DNA from 3 places in the Mesorhizobium onobrychidis genome. Region 1 is predicted to be linked to each of the others. Evidence: predicted binding sites of a transcription regulator. Region 1 holds the regulator's gene; each other region holds the start of a gene.

Region 1 (7,553 bases):
TGATTTTGCTGCTGTTTTTGGTCATCATGAATGCCATCGCGGTGATACTGCGCAGGCGCTTCGAGCGGCGCTGGTAAGGAGTAGAGGATATGAACATCATGACGGAAGCCGGCGTCGAACAGAAACTGAGTAGCGGAACCAACGCCCCTTCGATCAAGATGAAGGGCGACAAGGTCTCTGTTCATTACGGCGAGAAGCGAGCTCTGTTCGACGTGGATCTCGATGTCCGCGAGAACCAGGTGACGGCGTTGATCGGCCCATCGGGCTGTGGCAAGTCGACCTTCCTGCGTTGCCTGAACCGAATGAACGACACCATCGATATCGCGCGAGTGAGCGGCAAGATCACACTCGACGGCGAGGATGTCTACGACCCGAAAATCGATGTCGTCGAGCTGCGAGCTCGCGTCGGCATGGTATTCCAGAAGCCGAACCCGTTTCCCAAGTCGATCTATGAAAACGTCGCTTACGGTCCGCGCATTCACGGCCTCGCCAGGAGCAAGGCCGAGTTGGACGGCATCGTTGAATCGAGCCTGAAGAACGCCGGTCTGTTCAACGAGGTCAAGGATCGCCTGCTCGAGTCGGGCACCGGTCTCTCCGGCGGACAGCAGCAGCGCCTGTGCATCGCGCGCGCCATCGCCGTGTCGCCGGAAGTGATCCTGATGGACGAGCCCTGTTCGGCGCTCGATCCGATCGCCACCGCCCGCGTCGAGGAACTGATTGACGAACTGCGCCAGAACTACACGATCGTCATCGTCACTCATTCGATGCAGCAGGCAGCGCGCGTGTCGCAACGCACGGCGATGTTCCATCTCGGCTATCTGGTCGAGGAGGGCGCGACCGACAAGATGTTCACCAACCCCGACGACAAGCGCACCCAGGACTACATCACCGGCCGGTTCGGCTGAGCGGTCCGGCGGCGAATTTCGAACACGAGGACAGTATCATGGGTGAACACACCGTCGCGTCTTTCGACGAGGAACTGGAGCACATCGACAGGCTGATCCGCGATATGGACGAGCTCGCCGCCGCGATGGTCGCAGCCTCGATCCGCGCGTTGCTTGCATCAGACAATGCGATGGCGCAGCGCGTCGTCTCGGACGACGCCATCATGGATGCCCGGCAGCGCGAACTCGACGATAGTGCGATCACGCTGATCGCCAAGCGGCAGCCGATGGCGCAAGATCTGCGCGCAGTGGTTGGCGCAATCCGCATGGCCGGCGATCTCGAGCGCATCGGCGACCTGGCCAAGAACATAGCCAAGCGGGTCAGCGCAGTCGGGCAGAGCGCCACGCCGCGTAATCTCTCGCACGGTATCGACGCGATGGCGGATCTCGTTCTTGTGCAGCTTCGCGGCGTGGTCGAGCACTATGTGTCGCGTAATGCCGGCGCGTTGAAAGAACTGCGCGCCGACGACCAGAAGATCGACGTGAAATACACGGCGGTTTTTCGCGAACTCCTGACCTACATGATGGAGGATCCGCGCAACATCACCGCCTGCACGCATCTTCTGTTCTGCGCCAAGAATCTCGAGCGTATCGGCGATCATGTCACCAACATCGCCGAAAACGCCTACTTTGTCGTGACCGGGCAGCAATTGCCGGCGGATCGCCCGAAGCTAGACGAAACGACGATGTCGGCGCCGGCGACATGACAGGAGTGACCGGCCGATGATCGCGCCGCGCATCATGGTGGTGGAGGATGAAGAGCCGCTGGGCGTCCTCCTCCGTTACAATCTGGAATCCGAAGGTTATCAGGTCGAGGTGGTGACGCGCGGCGACGAGGCCGAAATCCGGCTGCAGGAAAACGTGCCCGATCTCCTGGTGCTCGACTGGATGGTGCCGGCGGTTTCCGGCATCGAACTTTGCAGGCGCCTTCGGGTGCGTCCCGAAACTGAGCGGCTGCCGATCATCATGCTTACCGCGCGCGGTGAGGAGAGCGACCGGGTGCGCGGCCTTTCCACCGGAGCCGACGACTATCTGGTCAAGCCGTTCTCGACGCCGGAATTCATGGCCAGGGTCAAGGCGCTGCTGCGCCGCGCCAAGCCCGAAGTGCTGTCCAGCGTGCTTAAGGTCGGCGACATCGTGCTCGATCGCGAATCGCACAGGGTCTATCGCAAGAAGAGCGAGATCCGGCTCGGGCCGACCGAATTCCGGCTGCTCGAATTCATGATGCGGCACCCGGGTCGGGTCTTCTCGCGCAGCCAGTTGCTCGACAATGTCTGGGGCGAGACGATCTACATCGACGAGCGCACGGTGGACGTCCATGTCGGACGGTTGCGCAAGGCGGTCAACAATGGTCGCATGCCCGATGTCATCCGCACCATCCGCGGCGCGGGCTATGCGATCAGGGAAGACTAGGGATGTGCTGATATTCGGGTGATGCCGGCCTGCGAATGGCGATTTCCTGCGCTTCCGGTACTCACGTACCCAAAGTACGCTCCGTTCCGGTTTTCGGAACCCGCCCAGTCCGGTCGCTTCGCGCCCGTCTTCGAGCCCGGCGCGGACTGACCTGAATCTCAAGACATCCCCAAGTCGCAATCCGCCTTTGTTCCTTGCCTTTCGGACTCAGGCCACGTCCTTCCTGATCGTGCCGGACCTTCCTTGCGCGCCCGGCGCGAAAATCTCCTGGTCGACGAAGCTCAGCGCCCGCATCGCGCAGCCTTCGCGGATCAGCGGCAGCTCGTTTGGCTCGGTGTCGAAGGAAATCGAACCCGAATGCTGGCCGCCGGCGGTCTGGGCTATGGCCTCGCGCAGGGCCGGCTCGATCAGGTCGAAGGCGGCAGCGCTGGCGCCGACCATGGCGACCGGCGCCGGATCGATCAGCGCGAACAGGCTGCCGAGCCCGAAGCCGAGCGCTTCGCCGGCCTTGCGGTAGGCTTCGCGTTCCGGTCCGTCCGTCTCGCGCGCCCGGGCCGCCAGTGCCCGCATCTCGGCGTCGCTGACGTCGGCGACCGGCTCGGCGTTCTCGCTCAATTGCCTTGCGTTGCGCCAGATAGCATAGTTGCCGGCATAGGCCTCGACGCAGCCGCGCCGCCCGCAGCGACAGAGCGCGCCGCCCGGCCGATGGATCATGTGGCCGAATTCGCCGCCCGAGGAATGGGTGCCGGTGAACAGTTCGCCTTTCAGCACCAGCCCCATACCGATGCCGTGCGAGAGCAGGATGGCGATGAAATCGTCGCGGTAACGATCCGGGTCGCGCCAGCGCAGCGCCACGGCCATCATGTTGCAGTCGTTCTCCATGATGGCCGGAATGCCGAACTCGCGTTCCAGAATGTCGGCGAAGGCGATGTTCGTCTGCGGCGTGATCGGCGACCACAACATGGCGCGCGCATGGGAATCGGTGATCCCCTGGATCGCCAGCGCGATGCGGGCGACGCTTTGGACATCGAGGTCGGGGTCTTCGAGCCGGCGCCGGACAATGGCGACACATTCGTCGATCAGCTCGTCGCGCGACATGGTCAGCGTGTCCAGCCGGCGCTGTTCCTCGGCGACCACCTGTCCGGCATAATCGATGACGGCGACCGACAGGAAATTCAGCGACAACACGACGGCCAACACCGCAGCGGCTTCCGGATTGAGGCTGAGCCCGACCTGCGGCCGGCCGCGTTTCAGCGAAGTGGTCTCGCTGGCCTTGCTCTCGGTTAGGATGCCTTCTTGGATCAGGTCGGAAGAGATCGCCGATATGGTCGAATGGCTGAGGCCGGTGGTCGCGGCGATCTCGGTCCGCGACGGCTGGCCTGCGCGCCGTATGGCCGAAATCACCATCGCCCGGTTGCGCCGGCGCAAATCGTCATGACGAATTCCAACCGACATTCTTTTGCTTCCTCCCTATTGCCGCGGCCGCTCATGAATCGGAAGCCGTCGGTAATATCAGACAAATACTGGCAGAAGCAGAAGGCCCTGTCATTGTTTATTCCGAGGCTCGAAAAAATTCGGCAGGAGCATCAAAATCCATCAGAATTGATGTTGACAGCGCTTCGGCGTTGGACCAGTATTTTTTCGGGGCTCGAAAAAATAGGGCCTCTTGTGCCGGCCTTCGGGCCAGTGTGGGCGCGCCGTACGCGGCGCAGGGAGGAAAATCATGAAGAGATTCGCAGCCGCCATTCTGGCGGGGGTAGCCATGTCGCTGACGCTCGCATCGGCCGCGCAGGCCAAGGACAAGGTCATTGGCGTTTCGTGGTCGAACTTCCAGGAAGAGCGTTGGAAGACCGACGAAGCCGCCATGAGGACGGCGATCGAGGCCGCCGGCGACAAGTATATTTCCGCCGATGCACAGTCCAATCCCGGCAAGCAGCTGACCGATGTCGAGAGCCTGATCTCGCAGGGCGCCAACGCGCTGATCATCCTTGCGCAGGATGCCTCGGCCATTGGGCCGGCGGTGCAGAAAGCGCTGGACGAAGGCATTCCGGTCGTCGGCTATGACCGGCTGATCGAGAACAAGGACGTGTTCTATCTGACCTTCGACAACCAGGAAGTCGGCCGCATGCAGGCCCGTGAAGTGTTCAAGGTGGCGCCGGAAGGCAATTACGTCTTCATCAAGGGCTCGGGCGCCGATCCGAATGCCGATTTCCTGTTCGCCGGCTCGATGGAAGTGCTCAAGGATGCGATCGACAGCGGCAAGATCAAGAATGTCGGCGAGGCCTATACGGACGGCTGGCTTCCCGCCAACGCCCAGAAGAACATGGAACAGTTCCTGACCGCCAACGACAACAAGGTCGACGCGGTGGTTGCCGCCAATGACGGCACCGCCGGTGGCGTTGTCGCGGCGCTGACGGCGCAAGGCTTGGCCGGATCCGTCCCGGTGTCCGGCCAGGACGGCGACCATGCCGCGCTGAACCGCATCGCGCTCGGCACACAGACCGTCTCGGTATGGAAGGACGCGCGCGAGCTTGGCAAGAGCGCTGCCGAGATCGCCTCGCAGCTTGCCGACGGCAAGCCGATGGCCGACATTGCGGGCGTCAAGGACTTCACCACGCCGGGCGGCAATGTCGTCAAGTCGCTGTTCCTGACGCCGATTGCCATCACCAAGGACAATCTCAACGTCGTCATCGACGCCGGCTGGATCAAGAAGGAAGAGGTCTGCGCCGGCGTGGCGGCGGCGGGCACTGTCCCGGTCTGCAACTGATCCGACCTTCGCAAGAAGCCTGAAACGCCGCGGCTTCACGCCGCGGCGTTTTTTCAAAAAGAACTGTTTTTCCGCTTCTCGCGGAAAACTTCTAAGCTGCTTCCGGCATCCGCGGCAGACGGCAACCCGGTGGGAGGACATCATGACCGACACGACTTCCAACACGCCGGCCGCCGATACCGCTGCCGATCGGGCGCGTGAATCCGAGCTCAGCCCCGTCGGCCGCTTCCTCAAGGCAACCGAGCTCGACATACGCATGCTCGGCATGGTCGGCGCGCTGCTGGTCATCTGGGTTGGAATCCACATCCTGTCGGGCGGGCTCTTCCTTACGCCGCGCAATCTCTGGAACCTGTCGGTGCAGACCTCCTCGGTCGCGATCATGGCGACCGGCATGGTGCTGGTCATCGTGATGCGCAACATCGATCTTTCGGTCGGCTCCGTCGAAGGTGTGATCGGCATGGTGATGGGCGTCGCGCAGGCCGAATTCCTCATCCGGGTCATGGGCTTCCAGCTTGGAAATCCCTGGATATGGATCATCGCACTGGCTGCCGGCGTAGCGCTCGGCCTCATGATCGGCGCACTCCAGGGCTTCATCATCGCCTATCTCGAGGTTCCGGCCTTCATCGTGACGCTGGGCGGCCTGCTGATCTGGCGCGGCATGGCGTGGCTGATGACGAGCGGGCGCACCGTCGCGCCGCTCGACGCCACATTCCAGCTCATGGGTGGCGGGCCGCGTGGCTCGATCGGGGCAACCGCAAGCTGGATCGTCGGCATTCTCGCCTGTGTGGCCGTCGCCTTGATGCTGCTCAACGGCCGGTCACAGCGCAAGCGGTTCAAATTTCCGCTGCGCCCGGTCTGGGCGGAGAGCTTGCTTGGTGTTGTCGCCTGCGCCGCCATCCTTGGCGCCGTCTGGATCGCCAATTCCTATCCCTGGCCGATCGGCATCGTTCGCCAGTACGCTCAGCGGACCGGCATCACCGTTCCCGAAGGCGGCCTGTTCATCGCCCATGGCATCGCCATACCGGTGCTGATCGCGGTCGCAGTCGGCATCGTTATGACCTTCATCACCAGGCGCACCCGTTTCGGCCGCTATGTCTTCGCCATTGGCGGCAATCCGGAAGCGGCGGAACTCGCCGGCATCAACACGCGCTGGGTGACCATGAAGGTGTTCATGATCATGGGCGTGCTGGCCGCGATCAGCGCGGCGATTGCGTCGGCCCGCCTCAATGCGTCGACCAATGCGCTGGGTACGCTGGACGAGCTCTTGGTCATCGCGGCTGCGGTCATTGGAGGCACATCGCTGGCCGGCGGCTCCGGCACGGTGCTCGGCGCCATGCTGGGCGCACTTCTGATGCAGTCGTTGCAGTCGGGCATGGTGTTGCTCGGCATCGATTCACCACTTCAGAGCGTCGTTGTCGGCGCCGTGCTGGTCGTCGCCGTCTGGCTCGACACCGTCTACCGCAAGCGGGTCTGAGCATGATCCCGAGCCGAAGCTCCGCGTCAGCGAAAATTGGACGCCGGTTTCGACAAGACCATGCTCAAGCAAAAACCATAGGGAGGAACGATCATGGCTGACACAACTGCTCCCACGCCACTGATCGATATGCGCAACATCTCGATTGCCTTTGGCGGCATTCGCGCTGTCGACGATGCGTCGATCGACCTTTTCCCGGGCGAGGTCGTGGCACTGCTTGGCCACAACGGCGCCGGCAAGTCGACGCTGATCAAGATCCTGTCCGGCGCCTACAAGCGCGATTCGGGCCAGATCTTCGTCAATGGCGAAGAGGCTTCGATCTCCAATCCGCGCGACGCCAAGAAATACGGCATCGAGACGATCTACCAGACGCTGGCGCTCGCCGACAATGTCGACGCCGCCGCCAACCTCTTCCTCGGACGCGAGCTGATGACCGGCTGGGGCACGCTCGACGATGGCGCCATGGAGGCCGAGGCGCGCAAGGTGATGGGCAGGCTCAATCCCCGCTTCCAGCGCTTCAAGGAGCCGGTGGTCAAGCTTTCGGGCGGCCAGCGGCAGTCGGTGGCTATCGCGCGCGCCATCCTGTTCAACGCCCGCATCCTGATCATGGATGAGCCGACGGCGGCACTGGGACCGCAGGAAACGGCGCAGGTCGGCGAACTGGTCATGCAGCTCAAGGCCGACGGTATCGGCATCTTCCTGATCAGCCATGACATCCACGATGTGTTCGAGCTTGCCGACCGCGTCTGCGTGATGAAGAATGGTCGGGTCGTTGGCACGGCGCGCACCAGCGACGTGACCCAGGACGAGGTGCTCGGCATGATCATCCTGGGCAAGTGCCCGCCCGGTGCCATTCCGGGGCCAGGTGCGCTGAAAATCGCTGCCTGAAGCTTCAAATAAGCCGGCTAAATACCTGTCATGTGATAGGCCAGCCGTCATGATGGTTTGGCCGTGC
Region 2 (7,553 bases), 150 kb from region 1:
GTGTCGGGCAAGGCGCATGTGTTTGCCTGAACGCTCTTGCGCCTCTCGCGGTTCGCTGGTCGGGACGACAGGGCGACTTCAATCGACCCGTTTTCCGGTCTGATCGAACCAATGCAGCTTTTCGGCTTTGGCCACGACACGCAACTGATCACCAGGCTTTGCGGCGGCGCGCCCTGAGACGCGCACGACGATACGGCTACCGCCTGCGGCGCAGTGAAGAAAGCTTTCGGCACCGACCGGTTCGACTGCCTCGACTGTCGCCGGCAGGACGAGCGCACCGGGCAGCGCCTCCGCATTGAAGGTGACGTCGGCATCTTCAGGGCGAAAACCCAGTGTCACGGCTGGTGTTTCGCGAGCCGCGAAGTCGATCGCCGTGCCGTCAGCCAGTACCGGGCCTGAGGAACTTCCGGTTAGCGCCAGAAGATTCATCGGCGGCGCGCCGATGAAGGAAGCGACGAAGATCGAGGCCGGCTTTTCGTAGACGTCGAGCGGCGCGCCCGTTTGCTCGACCAGTCCGGCGTTCATGACAACAAGGATGTCGGCCAGCGTCATCGCCTCGAGCTGATCGTGGGTGACATAGACCGAGGTGACGCCGAGCGCGCGCTGCAAATTCTTGATCTCGACCCGCATCTGGCCGCGCAATTTGGCATCGAGATTACTGAGCGGCTCGTCGAACAGGAAGACTTTTGGATTGCGCACGATGGCGCGGCCCATGGCGACGCGCTGGCGCTGGCCGCCGGAAAGCTCGCGCGGTCGCCGGTCGAGCAGCGCCGAAAGCTCCAGCACCTTGGCGGTCGAACGCACCCTGCTGTCGATCTCGTCGTTCGGCGTGCCGCGATTGCGCAGGCCATAGGCCATGTTGTCATAGACCTTCATATGCGGGTAGAGCGCGTAGTTCTGGAACACCATGGCGATGTCGCGCTCGGTCGGGCCAATGGCGTTGACCACCTTGCCGTCGATGGCGACTGTACCGGCAGAAATGGTCTCCAACCCGGCGATCATCCTCAGCAGGGTGGACTTGCCGCAGCCGGATGGACCGACCAGCACGCAAAGCTCCTTGTCGGGAATGGCGATGGAGACGCCTTTCACGGCTTCGACCCCGCTGGGATAGACCTTCTTCACGTCCTTCAGATCGACGGTCGCCATCGGCTTCTCACTTTTCGGATTCGACCAGGCCGCGCACGAACCAGCGTTGCATCAGCACGACAACCAGGATCGGCGGCACGATGGCCAGCATCGCTGTGACCATGACCAGGTGCCATTCGGTGTCGGCATCGGCGAAGGAAACCATCTTTCTCAGCGCGATGACGATGGTGTTCATATCGTTGCTGTTGGTGACGAGCAGCGGCCAAAGATACTGCGTCCAGCCATAGATGAAGAGGATCACGAACAGCGCCGCGATGTTGGTGCGCGACAGCGGCAAGAGGATATCGAAGAAGAAGCGCCATGGCCCGGCACCGTCGACACGCGCCGCCTCGACCAATTCGCCCGGTATGGTCATGAAGAACTGGCGGAACAGCAGCGTCGCGGTGGCCGAGGCGATCAGCGGGATGATCAGGCCGGCATAGGTGTCGATCATGCCGAGATCGACCATCACCTTATAGGTCGGCAGGATGCGCACCTCCACGGGGAGCATCAAGGTGATGAAGATCAACCAGAAGAATGTCATGCGCAGGGGAAAGCGGAAGAACACGATCGCATACGCCGACAGGATCGAGATGAAGATCTTTCCCACCGCAACGCCGAGCGCCATGACCGTGGTGTTGAGGAGCAGTCGGCCGACGCTGATACCGCCGATGCGGCCAATGCCGCCGAACAGCGCCTCGCTGTAATTGTTCCATAGCTGGCCGCCGGGCAAGAGCGGCAGCGGCGGCCTGAGGATCGTTTGCAGCGTGTGTGTCGAGGCAACGAAAGTGTAGTAGATCGGAAAAGCCACGATCAATATGCCAAGGATGAGCACGGCATGGGCGATGAAGGTGCGGAGCGGGGACTGGCCGATCATCGCTGCCCTCAACCGTAATGGACTTTGCGTTCCACGTAGCGGAACTGGATGGCGGTGAGCGCAATGACGATGGCCATCAGGATGACCGACTGCGCCGCCGAGTCGCCCAGGATCAGATTGACGAAGCCGTCATTGTAGACCTTGTAGACCAGCGTCTCGGTCGTCTTGCCCGGGCCGCCGCCGGTGACGGCATGGACGATGCCGAACGTGTCGAACAGGGCATAGACGGTGTTGACGACCAGCAGGAAAAAGGTCGTCGGCGCAAGCAGCGGGAAGACGATGGTCCAGAAGCGCTTGGTCTCGCCGGCACCATCCATGGCCGCCGCCTCGATCAGCGTTTTCGGCACCGCCTGCAGGCCGGCGACGAAGAACAGGAAATTGTAGCTGATCTGCTTCCAGGCAGCCGCCGACACCAGCAGGATCATGGCGTGGGTGCCATTGAGCAGCGGATCCCAGGCGATGCCGAGGCTTCGCAGCAAATAGGCCAACGAGCCGATCGAAGGATTGAACAGAAAAAGCCACAGCATCCCGGCAATCGCCGGCGCCACGGCATAAGGCCATATCAACAGTGTGCGGTAGAGGCCTTTGCCGCGCAGTGCCTTCTCGGCCATGACCGCAAGCAAGAGGGCCGCACCCATGGCAACGATCGCGGTCGCAAGCGAAAACACCACCGTGACCTTGATCGAGTTGAGGTAGGCCGGATCGGCCAGCACCTTGCGGAAATTGGCGAACCAGACGAACTTGGTCCTCAGCCCGAACGGGTCCTGCCTGAGCATCGACTGGTAAAGCGCCTGGCCGGCTGGCCAGTAGAAGAAAACCAGCGTTATGGCGAGTTGTGGCGCCACCAGCAGGTAAGGCAGGATCTTGTTGGGAAAGACGATGCGTGGAGACAGGCTGATTTCCCTCGCTATCCAGGGGCCGCCCACGCGAGCTCGCGTGGGCGATATTCATCGACTAACCGAGATAGTCTCGTCAGTTCTCTAGCGCTTCCTTGATGGCGGCGTTGCCGCGCGTGACCGCATTGTCGAGCGCCTGCTGAGCGGTTTGCTGGCCGGCCAGCATCTTTTCGAACTCCTCGTTCTGGATATCGCGCACCTGCGGCAGGTTCGGCAGGCGCACGCCCTTCGAGTTGTCGGTGGGCGCCTTGCCCGTCATCTGCAGGATGGGTGTCTCGCGGCCGGGGTTCTTGTCATAGAAGCCTGATTTCTTGGTCGCGTCGTACGCAGCGAGCGTCACCGGCAGGTATCCCGACTTCTGATGCAGATATTCCTGCACATCGGTCTTGGACAGGTAGGAAAAGAAGGCCGCGACGCCCTTATATTGCTCGTCCGACTTGTTGCCGAACACCCACAGGCTTGCACCGCCCGGCGTGGTGTTCTGCGGCGCGCCCTTGGCGTCGCTATCGTAGGGAAGCTGGCCGATGCCATAATTCATGCCGGACTTGACGATGTCGCCGAGGCCGCCCGACGATTCGGTGAAGATGCCGCATTCGCCGGCGAGGAATATCTGCTTGGCTTCGGAGGTGCGCCCGCCATATTTGAAGGTGCCGTCCTTGGCGAGGTCTGCGAGCGCCTGGAAGTGGTTGACGAAGATCGGCGCGTTGATCTTGAGTTCGACATCACCGCCGGCCAGACCGTTCTGCTGGGTGGCCCAGGACACATCATTCCACGCCGCGAAATTCTCCAGATGGATCCAGGTCAGCCAGGTCGAGGTGTAGCCGCATGAGGCGGCGCCGCTCGCCTTGATCTTCTTGGCAGCTTCCCACACCTCGTTCCAGGTCTTGGGCGGGTTGTTCACGTCGAGGCCCGCCTTCTGGAAGATGTCCTTGTTGTAGTAAAGGATCGGCGAGGAGGAGTTGTAGGGGAAGGACAGCATGGTGCCGTCCGGCTTCGAATAATAGCCGACGATGCCGGGCAGATACTGGCTCTTGTCGAAGGTCATCCCGGCGCCGGTCATCACCTCGGCCACAGGCTTGATCGCACCCTCGGCCGCCATCATCACGCCGGTACCGACATCGAACACCTGGAGGATATCGGGCGCCTGGCCGGCGCGGAAGGCGGCGATGCCGGCATTCAGCGTCTCGGGATAGGTGCCTTTGAACACCGGAACCAGCTCATAGTCGCTCTGACTGGCGTTGAAATCCTTGGAGATCTTGTCGACGACCTCGGCGTTGGCGCCGGTCATGGCGTGCCACCAGCTGATCTGCGTGACGGCGAAAGCGGAGGTGGTGGAAAGCAGGGTCATGGTGGCGGCGACACCGGCCGCGAAGCCGAAGAACTTCATGTTTCATCTCCCGTTTTGTCATTGGCGAAAGGGCACTCTCGCAAAGGCAATATGTGCCGCTCGTGACAATTGGACAACGGTTTTGTTGCGGATCGATGAACTCGATCTCGGCTCAAAGTTGTGCACGCTTCCGGATGAGAGCCGATGGAAAGGAATTTGCCAAGCCGGCTTACGGTTCGAACAAGTGACGGAGATCGGCGCGATTGCCGGCGCCTAGTCCGACTTGCCGAGCGCCGTCTCGACCAGCCGCTTGGCATCCGGTCCGGACCATTCGGCCGGGCCGTTCATGTGAGCGATCAGGCAGCCTTCACCGTCGATCAGCATGGTGACCGGCAGGCCGAGCGCCAGGCCGCGCGTCTTGAGATCGTTGAACAGCGCCATCGTCGAATCACGGTAATAGCCGAGCGCCTCGACGCCGATTTCCTCGAGGAACTTCTTCGGCTTGGTGTCGTCGCCGGCATCGACATTGACCGCGACGACCTCGAAGGCGTCGCTGCCCATTTCTTTCTGCAGCGCGTCGAGCGCCGGCATTTCGGCGCGGCACGGCGCGCACCATGTCGCCCACAGATTGAGCAGCAGCATCTTGCCGGCACGGTCGGCGAGCGTCATCGGCTTGCCGCCAGGGTCGTTGAAGGCAAGGCTTTTCAGCGATTGCGGCGGATCGGCCGGCAAGAGTGCGGCAACCTGGCCGGTGGCAGCCGCCGCGACCGTCTTGGCGCGGTCAGCCTTGGCGGCGCAGGCGACATCGTCCTTGCTGTCGTCAACGGCGACTTGAGCGGGCGCGTTGTTGCCAGAACCGCTCTCGCTGACATATACCGCGACCGCGCCGGCCAGCACGCCCGCCACCAAAGCGGCGAGGATGAGGCGCGGGGCCGGAAAAAATCGATTGCCGTCTGCCATTTTTTAAAAACTGCTCCGGAGCACGGGTTATAGCGATGAGCGACAAGAAGGCCAGCAACCAGATGTGGGGCGGACGTTTTGCCTCGGGTCCGGCCGCGATCATGGAAGCCATCAACGCGTCGATCTCGTTCGACCGCAAGCTCTATGCGCAGGATATCAGAGGCTCGATCGCCCATAGCGAGATGCTGGCGCAAACGGGCATTATTTCGGCGGCCGATCAAGAAAAAATCGCTCACGGGCTGAACACGATCCTGGCAGAGATCGAAGCCGGCACGTTCGAGTTCTCGACCAGGCTGGAAGACATCCACATGAATGTCGAGGCTCGCCTTGCCGAGCTGATCGGGCCAGCCGCCGGCCGCCTGCACACCGCCCGTTCGCGCAACGACCAGGTGGCGGTCGATCTCAGACTGTGGGTCAAGGACGAGTGCTTTCGCGTCGCCGAGGCGCTGAAGGGCCTGATCACGGCGTTCCTGGAACGGGCCGCGGAGCATGCGGCAACTGTGATGCCTGGCTTCACCCATATGCAGGCGGCGCAGCCGGTGACCTTCGGCCATCACTGCATGGCCTATGTCGAGATGTTTTCGCGCGATCTGTCTCGTGTTCGCGACGCCATCGAACGGATGGACGAAAGCCCGCTCGGTGCGGCCGCCCTTGCCGGCACCAGCTTTCCGATCGACCGGCACCAGACGGCCAAGGCGCTCGGCTTCCGCGAGCCGATGCGCAATTCCCTGGACAGCGTTTCGGACCGCGATTTCGCGCTCGAGTTTCTGGGGCTGGCGGCAATCTGCGCGACGCATCTGTCGCGGCTGGCCGAAGAGATCATCATCTGGTCGACGCCGCAATTCGGCTTCGTCAGGCTGTCGGACTCATTCTCTACCGGCTCCTCGATCATGCCGCAGAAAAAGAACCCCGACGCCGCCGAACTGGTGCGCGGCAAGACTGGCCGCGTCACTGGCCATCTGGTCGGCCTGCTGACTGTCATGAAGGGCATGCCGCTGACCTACGGCAAGGACATGCAGGAGGACAAGGAATCCGTGTTCGACGCCGCCGAGACGCTTGACCTGATGCTGGCGGCGATGACCGGCATGGTGCGCGACATGACGGTGAACGCCGCCGCCATGAAGAAGGCCGCCGGGTCAGGCTATGCGACCGCGACCGATCTCGCCGACTGGCTGGTGCGCACCCTCGGCCTGCCGTTCCGCGAGGCGCATCACGTCACCGGCCGCGCGGTAGCGCTGGCGGAAGAGAGGAAGATCGGGCTCGACAGGCTGCCGCTGGAAGACTTGCGGTCCATTCACGCAGGGATCACGGCGGACGTGTTTTCCGTGCTTGCCGTGCAGAACTCGGTGAAGAGCCGCACGAGCTTCGGCGGCACCGCGCCGTCGGAAGTGAGGAAGCAGATCCGATACTGGAAAAAGCACATCGCCAAGGCGTGATGCTCGTGCGGCGAATCCGAAATTCGCATCACGTTGGAGCAGCGCGGCGAGCGAATTTCGGATTCAAAAGCCGCACGAATTAATTAATGAATTCTAGTGTGGTTTTGGATTTGAAGTTCCTCAACGCGAATGCCATCAATGCCAGGAACTTCAAATCCACCACACTAGGTGCAATGCCAGAAAAACTCGGCTAAAAGCGGCGGGCAAAAGTTTCGGACGGATGGATCGATGACCGCAAGCAGGATTTTGGTGACGCTGACGCTGCTGGCGGCGCTAGCAACCGTAACGGCCTGCGGCAGGAAGTCCGGGCTCGAGACGCCCTATGAGGCGGCCGTGCAGGCGCGCAAGGACGCACAAAAGGCCGAGCAGCCCGTGCCGCCCGAGCCGGAAAAACCGGTCAAGGACAAGAAGTTCATTCTGGACCCGCTGATCTAGAGCCGATGAGATCGGCCGATCTCATCGTGCTCCAACTTCCGGAACCACTCTCGTGAACCATTTCGACTACCGCGACGGCGTGCTGCATGCCGAGGACGTGGCGATCCCGGATATCGCCGCAAGCATCGGCACGCCGTTCTATTGTTATTCGACGGCGACGCTGACCAGGCATTTCCGCGTGTTTACGCAAGCCTTTGCCGGGCTGGACGCGCTGGTCTGCTACGCCATGAAGGCGAATTCCAACCAGGCGGTGCTGAAGATCCTGGCAAAACTCGGCGCCGGCGCCGACGTGGTCTCGGAAGGCGAATTGCGCCGCGCGCTGGCCGCCGGCATTCCGGCCAACAAGATCCTGTTTTCCGGCGTCGGCAAGACCGCGCGCGAAATGGATTTTGCGCTCTCGGCCGGCATTCTCTGCTTCAACGTCGAATCCGAACCGGAACTTGAATTGCTGTCGGCCCGCGCCACGGCGCTGGGCAAGGTCGCGTCGATCTCGCTGC
Region 3 (7,553 bases), 550 kb from region 1:
GTCTGGAGGCGTGGCGCCGCATCGGCACGGACCTCGATCTCCAGAAGCTCGCCAGCCTATCCACGACCATTGGCTTTGACGGCATCATCGACGCCGCGCACGACATCGTCGAGGGCAAGATCCGTGGCCGCGTGGTGGTGGATATGTGAGTTCTGTCGTCTGCCGTTTTGCGCGAAAGGAAGGCAAAAAACCGCGCGACCGATAAAATTCGAACGATCTGCCGCAATTTTCCATAATCTCTGTCTGGCAAGGGTTTCCGCATGGTCACGGAATCCGGCATCAGAGAAACGGAGAGCGCCGAAAGCGTCGACGAGATCGGCCCGGAGTCGCCAAGACGGCAGCATATCGCAGCGCCGCCACTGGCGCCCGAACTGCCCGCCGCCAATCGCGAAGGCCTGCCGTTCCTGACGCTCGTCGCCATAGTCGTGCTGGCAGGTCTGTCGCATCTGACCGGAGCGCCGATCCTCATCACTTTCGGCCTTTTGGCGACTGGCATGGCCGGTCTCGCCGTGCATCTGCGTGCCAGGCGCAAGGAGCGTCGTACGGTTGCCCTCCTTGGCGAGACCGCAGCTCGCAGCCGCGCCGAGGTCGAGACCCTGGCCGACCGCATGTGGGAGATGCAGGAGAGCGAGGAACGCTTTCGCGGGCTGATCGACGCGCTTGGCGATCTCGTCGTCCACCGCGACCGTGACGGCCACATCGTCTATGCCAACAAGGTTTTCGCCGATCTTGTCGGAGCCGATCAGCGCGACCTTGCCGGCAGGACCCTTGCCGAACTCGGCATCGACGTCGGCATCGTTCCCGATGCCGCTTTTTCCGACCACGAATGCCTGAGCTCCACCGACGTCGCCATTCGCACGCCGGCTGGCCCGCGCTGGTTCTCATGGATCGAACTGTCCGTGCGCGATAAGGAGAACGGCGGCGCCTCGCATCGCGCCATCGCCCGCGACATCACCGCCCGCAAGCACGCCGAATCGTCGCTGATCACCGCCCGTGAGCGAGCCGAATATACAAGCCAGGCCAAATCGCGCTTCCTCGCCACTGTCAGCCACGAGATCCGCACGCCGATGAACGGCATCATGGGCATGGCCAGGCTGCTGGCGGACACCAATCTCTCGCCCGAACAACGGACCTATGTCGGCGCCGTCTCGACCTCGGCCAGCGCACTGCTGGCGCTGATCGAGGATCTGCTCGACTATTCCAAGATCGAGGCCGGCCGCTTCGATCCCGAACCGCAGCCAATGTCGGTGCGCGAGATCGCCGACAACGTCGTCGAACTCTTGGCTGCGCGCGCCTTCGCCAAGAATATCGGCCTTGGCGCCCATGTCGAACCCGACGTGCCGCAGATGATCACCGCCGATCCGGGAAGGGTCAGGCAGGTGCTGCTCAACCTGATCGGCAACGCGATCAAGTTCACCGACAGCGGCGGCGTTTTGGTGAGCATCGCTCGTACCCGCACCGAAACCACCGACCGCATATGCTTCACCGTCGCCGACACCGGTCCCGGCCTGCACGAGGACGACATGGAGCGCATCTTCGAGGAATTCGAACAGGCTGATGGCACGTCGACCCGCGCGCATGGCGGCGCCGGGCTCGGTCTTGCCATCTCCAGGCGCCTGGTGATCGCCATGGGCGGCACGATTTCGGTATCGAGCCGGCTCGGCCAAGGCTCCGAGTTCGTCTTCGAAATCCCTGCAATATCGGCCACCGAGCCGCCGCAGACCCGGCTGAATGCGCTGTCAGGACGGCGCGCGTTGATCCTGTCGAAGAACGCCATCGAGGCCGACGCCATCGCCCGCACCATCCGTGCCAATGGCGGCATGGTCGATCTGGCCGCGACCGCCGCCCAGGCAGCGTCCTTCGCAGAAGGCTGCGACGTGCTTCTGGTCGATGCGGCCATGGAGGAGGGCGACGGCAGGTTGCTCAAACGCCTTCGCCAGAGCGGCTTTGCCGCCTGCGAGGCGATCACGCTGATCGCGCCCACCGACCGCGGGATGCTGGGCGAGTTCCGCGCCAGCGGCTACGCCACCTTCCTGGCAAGGCCGGTGCGCGGCGAGACGTTGCTGCGCGTGCTTTTGACCAGCAGCGTGCCCGCCCTCACCCAGCCACAGCCGGAAAAGCCCGGCGCACCATCCGTCCGTGCCATTGGCGGCCGCAGGCAGGGGCTGTCCGTGCTGATCGCCGAGGATAACGACATCAACGCCATGCTTGCCCGTGCCACTCTGCTGAAGGCCGGGCATCGCGTGAAAGTGGTCGGCAACGGCAAGGCCGCCGTCGAGGCCGTCACTGGGACCGGTCACAAGCACCGCTTCGACGTGGTGCTGATGGACCTGCACATGCCTGTCATGGACGGGCTGGACGCCATCGCCGCCATCCGCCGGCACGAGGAGGAAACCGCCGTGCCGCCGGTTCCAATCATGGTGCTTTCGGCGGACAGCCAGGAAACGACGCGCCACGCGGTGCTTGCCCATGGCGCCAGCGGCTTCGTCACCAAGCCGCTCGACCCCGACGCGCTTGTCCATGCGATCGAGGGCCAGGTGGCCGCCTGATCCGCCGGCTGTCCTTCCTGGCTTCCTTGCGTAACATAGCCGGTTGAAGGATTACCCAGCCGACGAAGTATTGCCCGTAGCACCGTATCACGGTACTGTCACAATCCTGTTGCACCTACACCGTATCCCCGTGCCAAGAGGGATGGCTCGAAGGAGAATCACTCGTGCATACAGTTATGCCGGAACGTGACGCTCGGCCGAACGCCAGTGGTGCTTTACTCACCGGGCGAAACGTCGATGCCGTCATAAAAGGCGAAGCGCTCGGCCGAATCGGCAACCTCGAAGTGCGGCTCGCCCGCAACGAGGCCGAGATCGCCGCCGCGCAGGAAGTGCGCTACCGGGTGTTCTATGACGAGCTTGGTGCCAGGAAGAACCTGTTCCAGGTGCAGGACCGCCGCGACGCCGACCATTTCGATCCGCTTTGTGATCATTTGCTCGTCTTCGACACCTCGCTGTCCGGTCCCGAGCATCGCCGCATTGTCGGTACCTACCGCCTGCTGCGGCAGGAAATCGCGGCAGCGGCCGGCGGCTTCTATTCCGAGGGCGAGTTCGAACTGACCAATCTTATCGCCCGCCACCCCGGCCAGCGTTTCCTCGAGCTCGGCCGCTCCTGCGTCTTGCCGGAATACCGCTCGAAGCGCACCATCGAGGCGCTCTGGCAAGGTATTTGGGCCTATATCAACCATTACGGGATCGGCGTGATGACCGGTTGCGCTTCGTTCCACGGCACCGTGCCGGCGGCGCACGCCGAAGCGCTGACCTATCTCGCCCATCACTGCCGGACGAATTCGGCCTGGGACGTGCGTGCGGTCGCCGGGCGCTACTGTTCCATGGATTTGATGCCGATCGAGGCGGTCAATGCCAAGGCCGCGATCGCGGCAATGCCGCCGCTGGTCAAGGGCTATCTGCGCGTCGGCGCGCGCATCGGCGACGGCTGCGTCATCGACCGCGAATTCTCGACGGTCGACGTGTTTGTGGTGATGCCGGTCCAGGAGATCGGCGCCCGCTACGTCAATTATTATGGCGGGGAAACCCAGCGTTTCGCCGCGTGAGACTCCAGTGAGTAGCGAATAGGGAGTAGCGGGAGTTCCGCCAATTCGCTGCAGATTGTCATCCCTATTCGCTACTCGCTCTCATTTCATGGAATATCTTCCGGTCGCCGACCAGGCCTGCTCTTGTAGGACGGAAAGGCCCAGCCGAATTTGAGCGCGCCGCCACGCACGCAGAAAGCAGCCATGAAGCCTGCCAGGCCCGAGGCGAGCGGGGGCAGCCCGGCGAAATCGCCAAGCGTGTAGAGAGCGGCGCCCGCAAGTGCTGCGGTAACGTAGATCTCCGGTCTCAACAGCACTGAAGGCTCCCCGGTCAACAGATCGCGAAGAATGCCGCCAAGGGTGGCGGTGAGCATGCCGGTAACGATCGAAACCGCCGGCGAGCCGGTGATCGCCAGCCCCTTGGCCGCGCCCATCACCGAAAAGGCGGCAAGGCCGATGGCGTCGAGCCAGAGCAGCAATTTGTAGCGGGATTCCACACGGTGTGCGCTGAAGAAGACCAAGACCGCCACCGCCGCGCAGATCAGCACATAGTCGCGGTTTCCGACCCAGAACACCGGCACGTTGAGGATGACGTCGCGAAACGTGCCGCCACCGATGCCGGCGACGCTGGCCAAGAACAGGTAACCGATAATGTCGAGCTGCTTGCGCGAGGCGGCCAGCGCACCGGTCGCCGCGAAGACGGCGACACCGGCATAGTCGAGAAGCTCAATCGGGTTCATGGGGCGAATAATGAAATAGTGAGTGGGGAATAGCGAGTGGCTCCCGCGAAACCGGATTGACTCAAAACGAATTAAATGATTGAATAGTTCATTCAATTATTTGTGTGGACGTCTATGTCCCCTCGCCGCTACAGCATGAGATCCCGGAATGCCGCCTTCGCCAAGACGAGGCAGCGCATTCTCGACGCCACAATCAAGCTGCACACCCAGAACGGCATCTTCGGCACGACCTGGAAGGACATCGCAACGGAAGCCGATGTCGCCGTTGGCACCGTCTACAAGCATTTTCCTACCCTGAATGACCTGGTGCCGGCGTGCGGCGAAGTGCTGATGGAGCGTCTGCGTCCTCCGTCGCCCGAATCGATGACGGAGATAATCGGCGGGGCGACGGACCCTAAAGAACGGTTGCGCCGAGTCGCCAACGAGCTGTTCGCCTTCTACCACCGTGGCGGACGGCATCTCGAAAGCGACCTGCGCGAGCGCGAGCTTCCGGCCATGCGGGAATGGGAAGAATACCTTCGGAACATGGTGGCCGGATTCGTGCGAGAGGCGCTGGCGAAGGTCGATCCCGGCGATGACGTCGTTCAGGCAATCAGCTTCCTGTTCGACTTTCCGACGTTCAACGCCATGCGGATACGCGGCACGACGGTGGATCTAGCCGCCGAAACGGCAACGGGAATGGCGCTCTGCTGGCTCAAGGGCAAAGGCCGAACGAGCACGTCTTGAACGAACAGAATGCGGGGGGCGACACAAAGGCCAGATAGCGAAGGAGGAAGTCATGAACACGAATGTCGTTGAAGTCACCGAATTTGCATTGAAGCCCGGATTCACCGAGCAGATGTTCCTGCAGACCAGGGATGAAGTGAATGACGAGGTGCGGAAGCTCAAGGGTTTCATCAATCGTCGCCTCCTCAAATCCGAGGGAGGCTGGACGGAGATGTTCGAATGGGCGGACATGGACAGCGGCAAGGCGGCTGGCGAGGTCTGGTCCACCCTGCCCGGCATCAAAAACTATTGCTCGATGGTGAATTCCGCCTCGATCAAGGTCGGCTACCATTCTGTGGCGGCCGTGGCTGGCGGCGAAGCTGGCAGGAGGATCCCCCACGCCTTTTGCAGTCACGCCTTGGAAGGAGAGGCGCGCTGGTGGCTTGGTTCGCTGGCGGTGATCAAGGCGACAGCAACCCAGACGGCGGGCCAGTTCACGCTGGTCGAAGTGCTCGAGAACGAAGGCGAGGCGCCGCTGCATGTCCACCATCGCGAGGACGAGTCATTCCAGGTGATGGAAGGTGAGATCGAGTTCGAGATCGGGGGCAGCAAGATCATGGCTAGGCCCGGTTCGTTTCTCTTTGCGCCACGCGATGTGCCGCACCGCTATATGGTCAAGCATGGGCCGGCACGGATGCTGTTCCTCTTCACGCCCGCTGGTTTCGAGGAGCTTGTGAGGGCGACCAGTGTGCCTGCCGATGACTGGCGCATCCCTCCGGCCCGCGTAGGAATGCCGGACATGGAGACATTTCCCGATGTGGTCAGGCGCTATGGGTGTGAACTGCTTGGCTGAAGGCGTGGCAAGCGTTGCACGGCAAAAGTGGCGGCGGACTGTTGATCGTCCCTGACGCCGGACAGGTTTCGGGGACGATCATGCCTTAAGCCTTTGGTGGCCCCTTGCTACCGAATGGCGCACTATTCCCCGTTCACGCATCCTTCTCAGCTTGCTCATTCACCGGCCCTGGCTCGACCGGCGCTTCACCAGCCACATGCTTGGGACCGCCTTTGGCAACACCGACCATGGCCGGCCGCAGCACCCGCTCGCCGATCGAATAGCCCGGCTGCACGACCTGGACCACCGTATTTGCCGGCACCCCCGGATTAGGCACCTCGAACATCGCCTGGTGGAAATTCGGGTCGAATTTCTCGCCTTCCGGCTCGAGCTTCTTCACCCCGTGCCGCTCGAGCGCCGATAGCATGGCGCGCTCGGTGAGCTCGACACCCTCGATCAGCGCCTTGAAGCCGGCATCGCCCGACGCCTTGGCCTCAGCCGGAATCGCATCCAGCGCGCGGCGCAGATTGTCCGACACCGACAGCATGTCACGGGCGAAATTGGCAACCGCATAGGCACGCGCGTCGTGCACGTCACGGGCGGTACGGCGGCGCAGATTCTCCATCTCGGCCGCGACACGGAGTGCGCGGTCCTTCAGCTCTTCGTTTTCCTTCAACAGCCGCACAAGCGCTTCATAGTCGCCGTCGACGCTGCCTTCCGAGCGCTCGGCGGCGGCCTCAGCCGCTTCGATATCCTCGGGCGCGCGTTCGTCTTTTGCCTGGTCGCTCATCGCCGTTTCCCGTCATTTCGAATGATGTGGATTTTGTGCCCGATATCGAGGTTTGGCGGCCAAAAATCAAGTGGCAAGCGATACTGGAGCGGCCGCTCGCGCTTCGACGACGCATCATGAAGACCTTTCGATATTAATTCAAATTTTACTGTAACCGCCGGCTTTGCTTGCCAAGATGCTGCGATGGGGGGAACCATTCGTCTGCTGGAAGAGTTTCGAAGCCGACACAGGATTTTGAGATGATGACCCGCAACGATGGCGACCGTAACAAGAATGGCGCCCGCAACAATGACGAAAGACGTGAAAGGCTCGCGGCCGGCATCAGGCGCCAGTTCGGCACCGAGGCAACGATGCACTTTCTGCGCGCGTTGCCGGCGTTCCGGACGGAGAACGACATTCCCGATCGTTTCAAGGAATTGCTAGACCGCCTGGACGGCATCGAAAGCAGCGTAGCCGCCGGTGGCAGCGGGCGATAGACCAACACATTAGCCTGTCGTTGCGTGCCACCGGCATGCCTTTGCAGCACCTTGCGCGTCGCGCGACAATTACGCGCAGTAACTCTGCGTGATGCCTGCCTTGCGGCGTCGGAATGGTCCGTCTATGCTTCCTGATGAACATGATTTCCCCCGAAGCTGTGGCGAACAGCAAACGTGCTTGGTTGAAAATCCTGGCGCGCTACAAGAAACCTGACAGGCGGCGCAGCGCCGTCGAACTTGCCATCACCCTCATTCCCTTTGCCACGCTGTGGGCGCTGTCCTCGGCTGCCTATGCCCATGGCCATTGGTGGGGTCTGATCCTCATCCTTCCGGCCGCCGGCTTTCTGGTGCGGATCTTCATGATCCAGCACGATTGCGGCCACGGTTCCTTCTTCGCCAACCGCACCGCCGACGACTGGATCGGCCGCGG

What was found. The regulator PhoB, encoded in region 1, activates phosphate uptake and scavenging genes when phosphate is short. The targets are predictions, from matches to a motif close to TGTCATNNANCTGTCAT.
Region 2: a site for PhoB is predicted at 4,348-4,364, ahead of ugpB (sn-glycerol-3-phosphate ABC transporter substrate-binding protein UgpB). Genes of this name have one in related genera too.
Region 3: a site for PhoB is predicted at 2,646-2,662, ahead of olsB (l-ornithine N(alpha)-acyltransferase). Genes of this name have one in related genera too.

What each region holds. Positions count from the first base shown of each region.
Region 1 covers NZ_CP062229.1:1,377,051-1,384,603, forward strand. The annotation lists gene pstA (phosphate ABC transporter permease PstA) at 1-77, shown strand, start outside; gene pstB (phosphate ABC transporter ATP-binding protein PstB) at 90-905, shown strand; gene phoU (phosphate signaling complex protein PhoU) at 944-1,651, shown strand; gene phoB (phosphate regulon transcriptional regulator PhoB) at 1,668-2,357, shown strand; gene IHQ72_RS06725 (ROK family protein) at 2,565-3,812, opposite strand; gene xylF (D-xylose ABC transporter substrate-binding protein) at 4,081-5,124, shown strand; gene IHQ72_RS06735 (sugar ABC transporter permease) at 5,267-6,598, shown strand; gene IHQ72_RS06740 (ATP-binding cassette domain-containing protein) at 6,692-7,486, shown strand.
Region 2 covers NZ_CP062229.1:1,525,886-1,533,438, reverse strand. The annotation lists gene IHQ72_RS07550 (ABC transporter ATP-binding protein) at 1-30, shown strand, start outside; gene IHQ72_RS07545 (sn-glycerol-3-phosphate import ATP-binding protein UgpC) at 79-1,146, opposite strand; gene ugpE (sn-glycerol-3-phosphate ABC transporter permease UgpE) at 1,154-2,002, opposite strand; gene ugpA (sn-glycerol-3-phosphate ABC transporter permease UgpA) at 2,011-2,895, opposite strand; gene ugpB (sn-glycerol-3-phosphate ABC transporter substrate-binding protein UgpB) at 2,975-4,285, opposite strand; gene tlpA (thiol:disulfide interchange protein TlpA) at 4,499-5,185, opposite strand; gene argH (argininosuccinate lyase) at 5,221-6,621, shown strand; gene IHQ72_RS07515 (lipoprotein) at 6,850-7,056, shown strand; gene lysA (diaminopimelate decarboxylase) at 7,109-7,553, shown strand, end outside.
Region 3 covers NZ_CP062229.1:1,924,008-1,931,560, reverse strand. The annotation lists gene acuI (acrylyl-CoA reductase (NADPH)) at 1-149, shown strand, start outside; gene IHQ72_RS09475 (hybrid sensor histidine kinase/response regulator) at 261-2,549, shown strand; gene olsB (l-ornithine N(alpha)-acyltransferase) at 2,726-3,601, shown strand; gene IHQ72_RS09465 (trimeric intracellular cation channel family protein) at 3,688-4,320, opposite strand; gene IHQ72_RS09460 (TetR/AcrR family transcriptional regulator) at 4,456-5,046, shown strand; gene IHQ72_RS09455 (cupin domain-containing protein) at 5,099-5,878, shown strand; gene grpE (nucleotide exchange factor GrpE) at 6,012-6,647, opposite strand; gene IHQ72_RS09445 (hypothetical protein) at 6,887-7,123, shown strand; gene IHQ72_RS09440 (fatty acid desaturase) at 7,258-7,553, shown strand, end outside.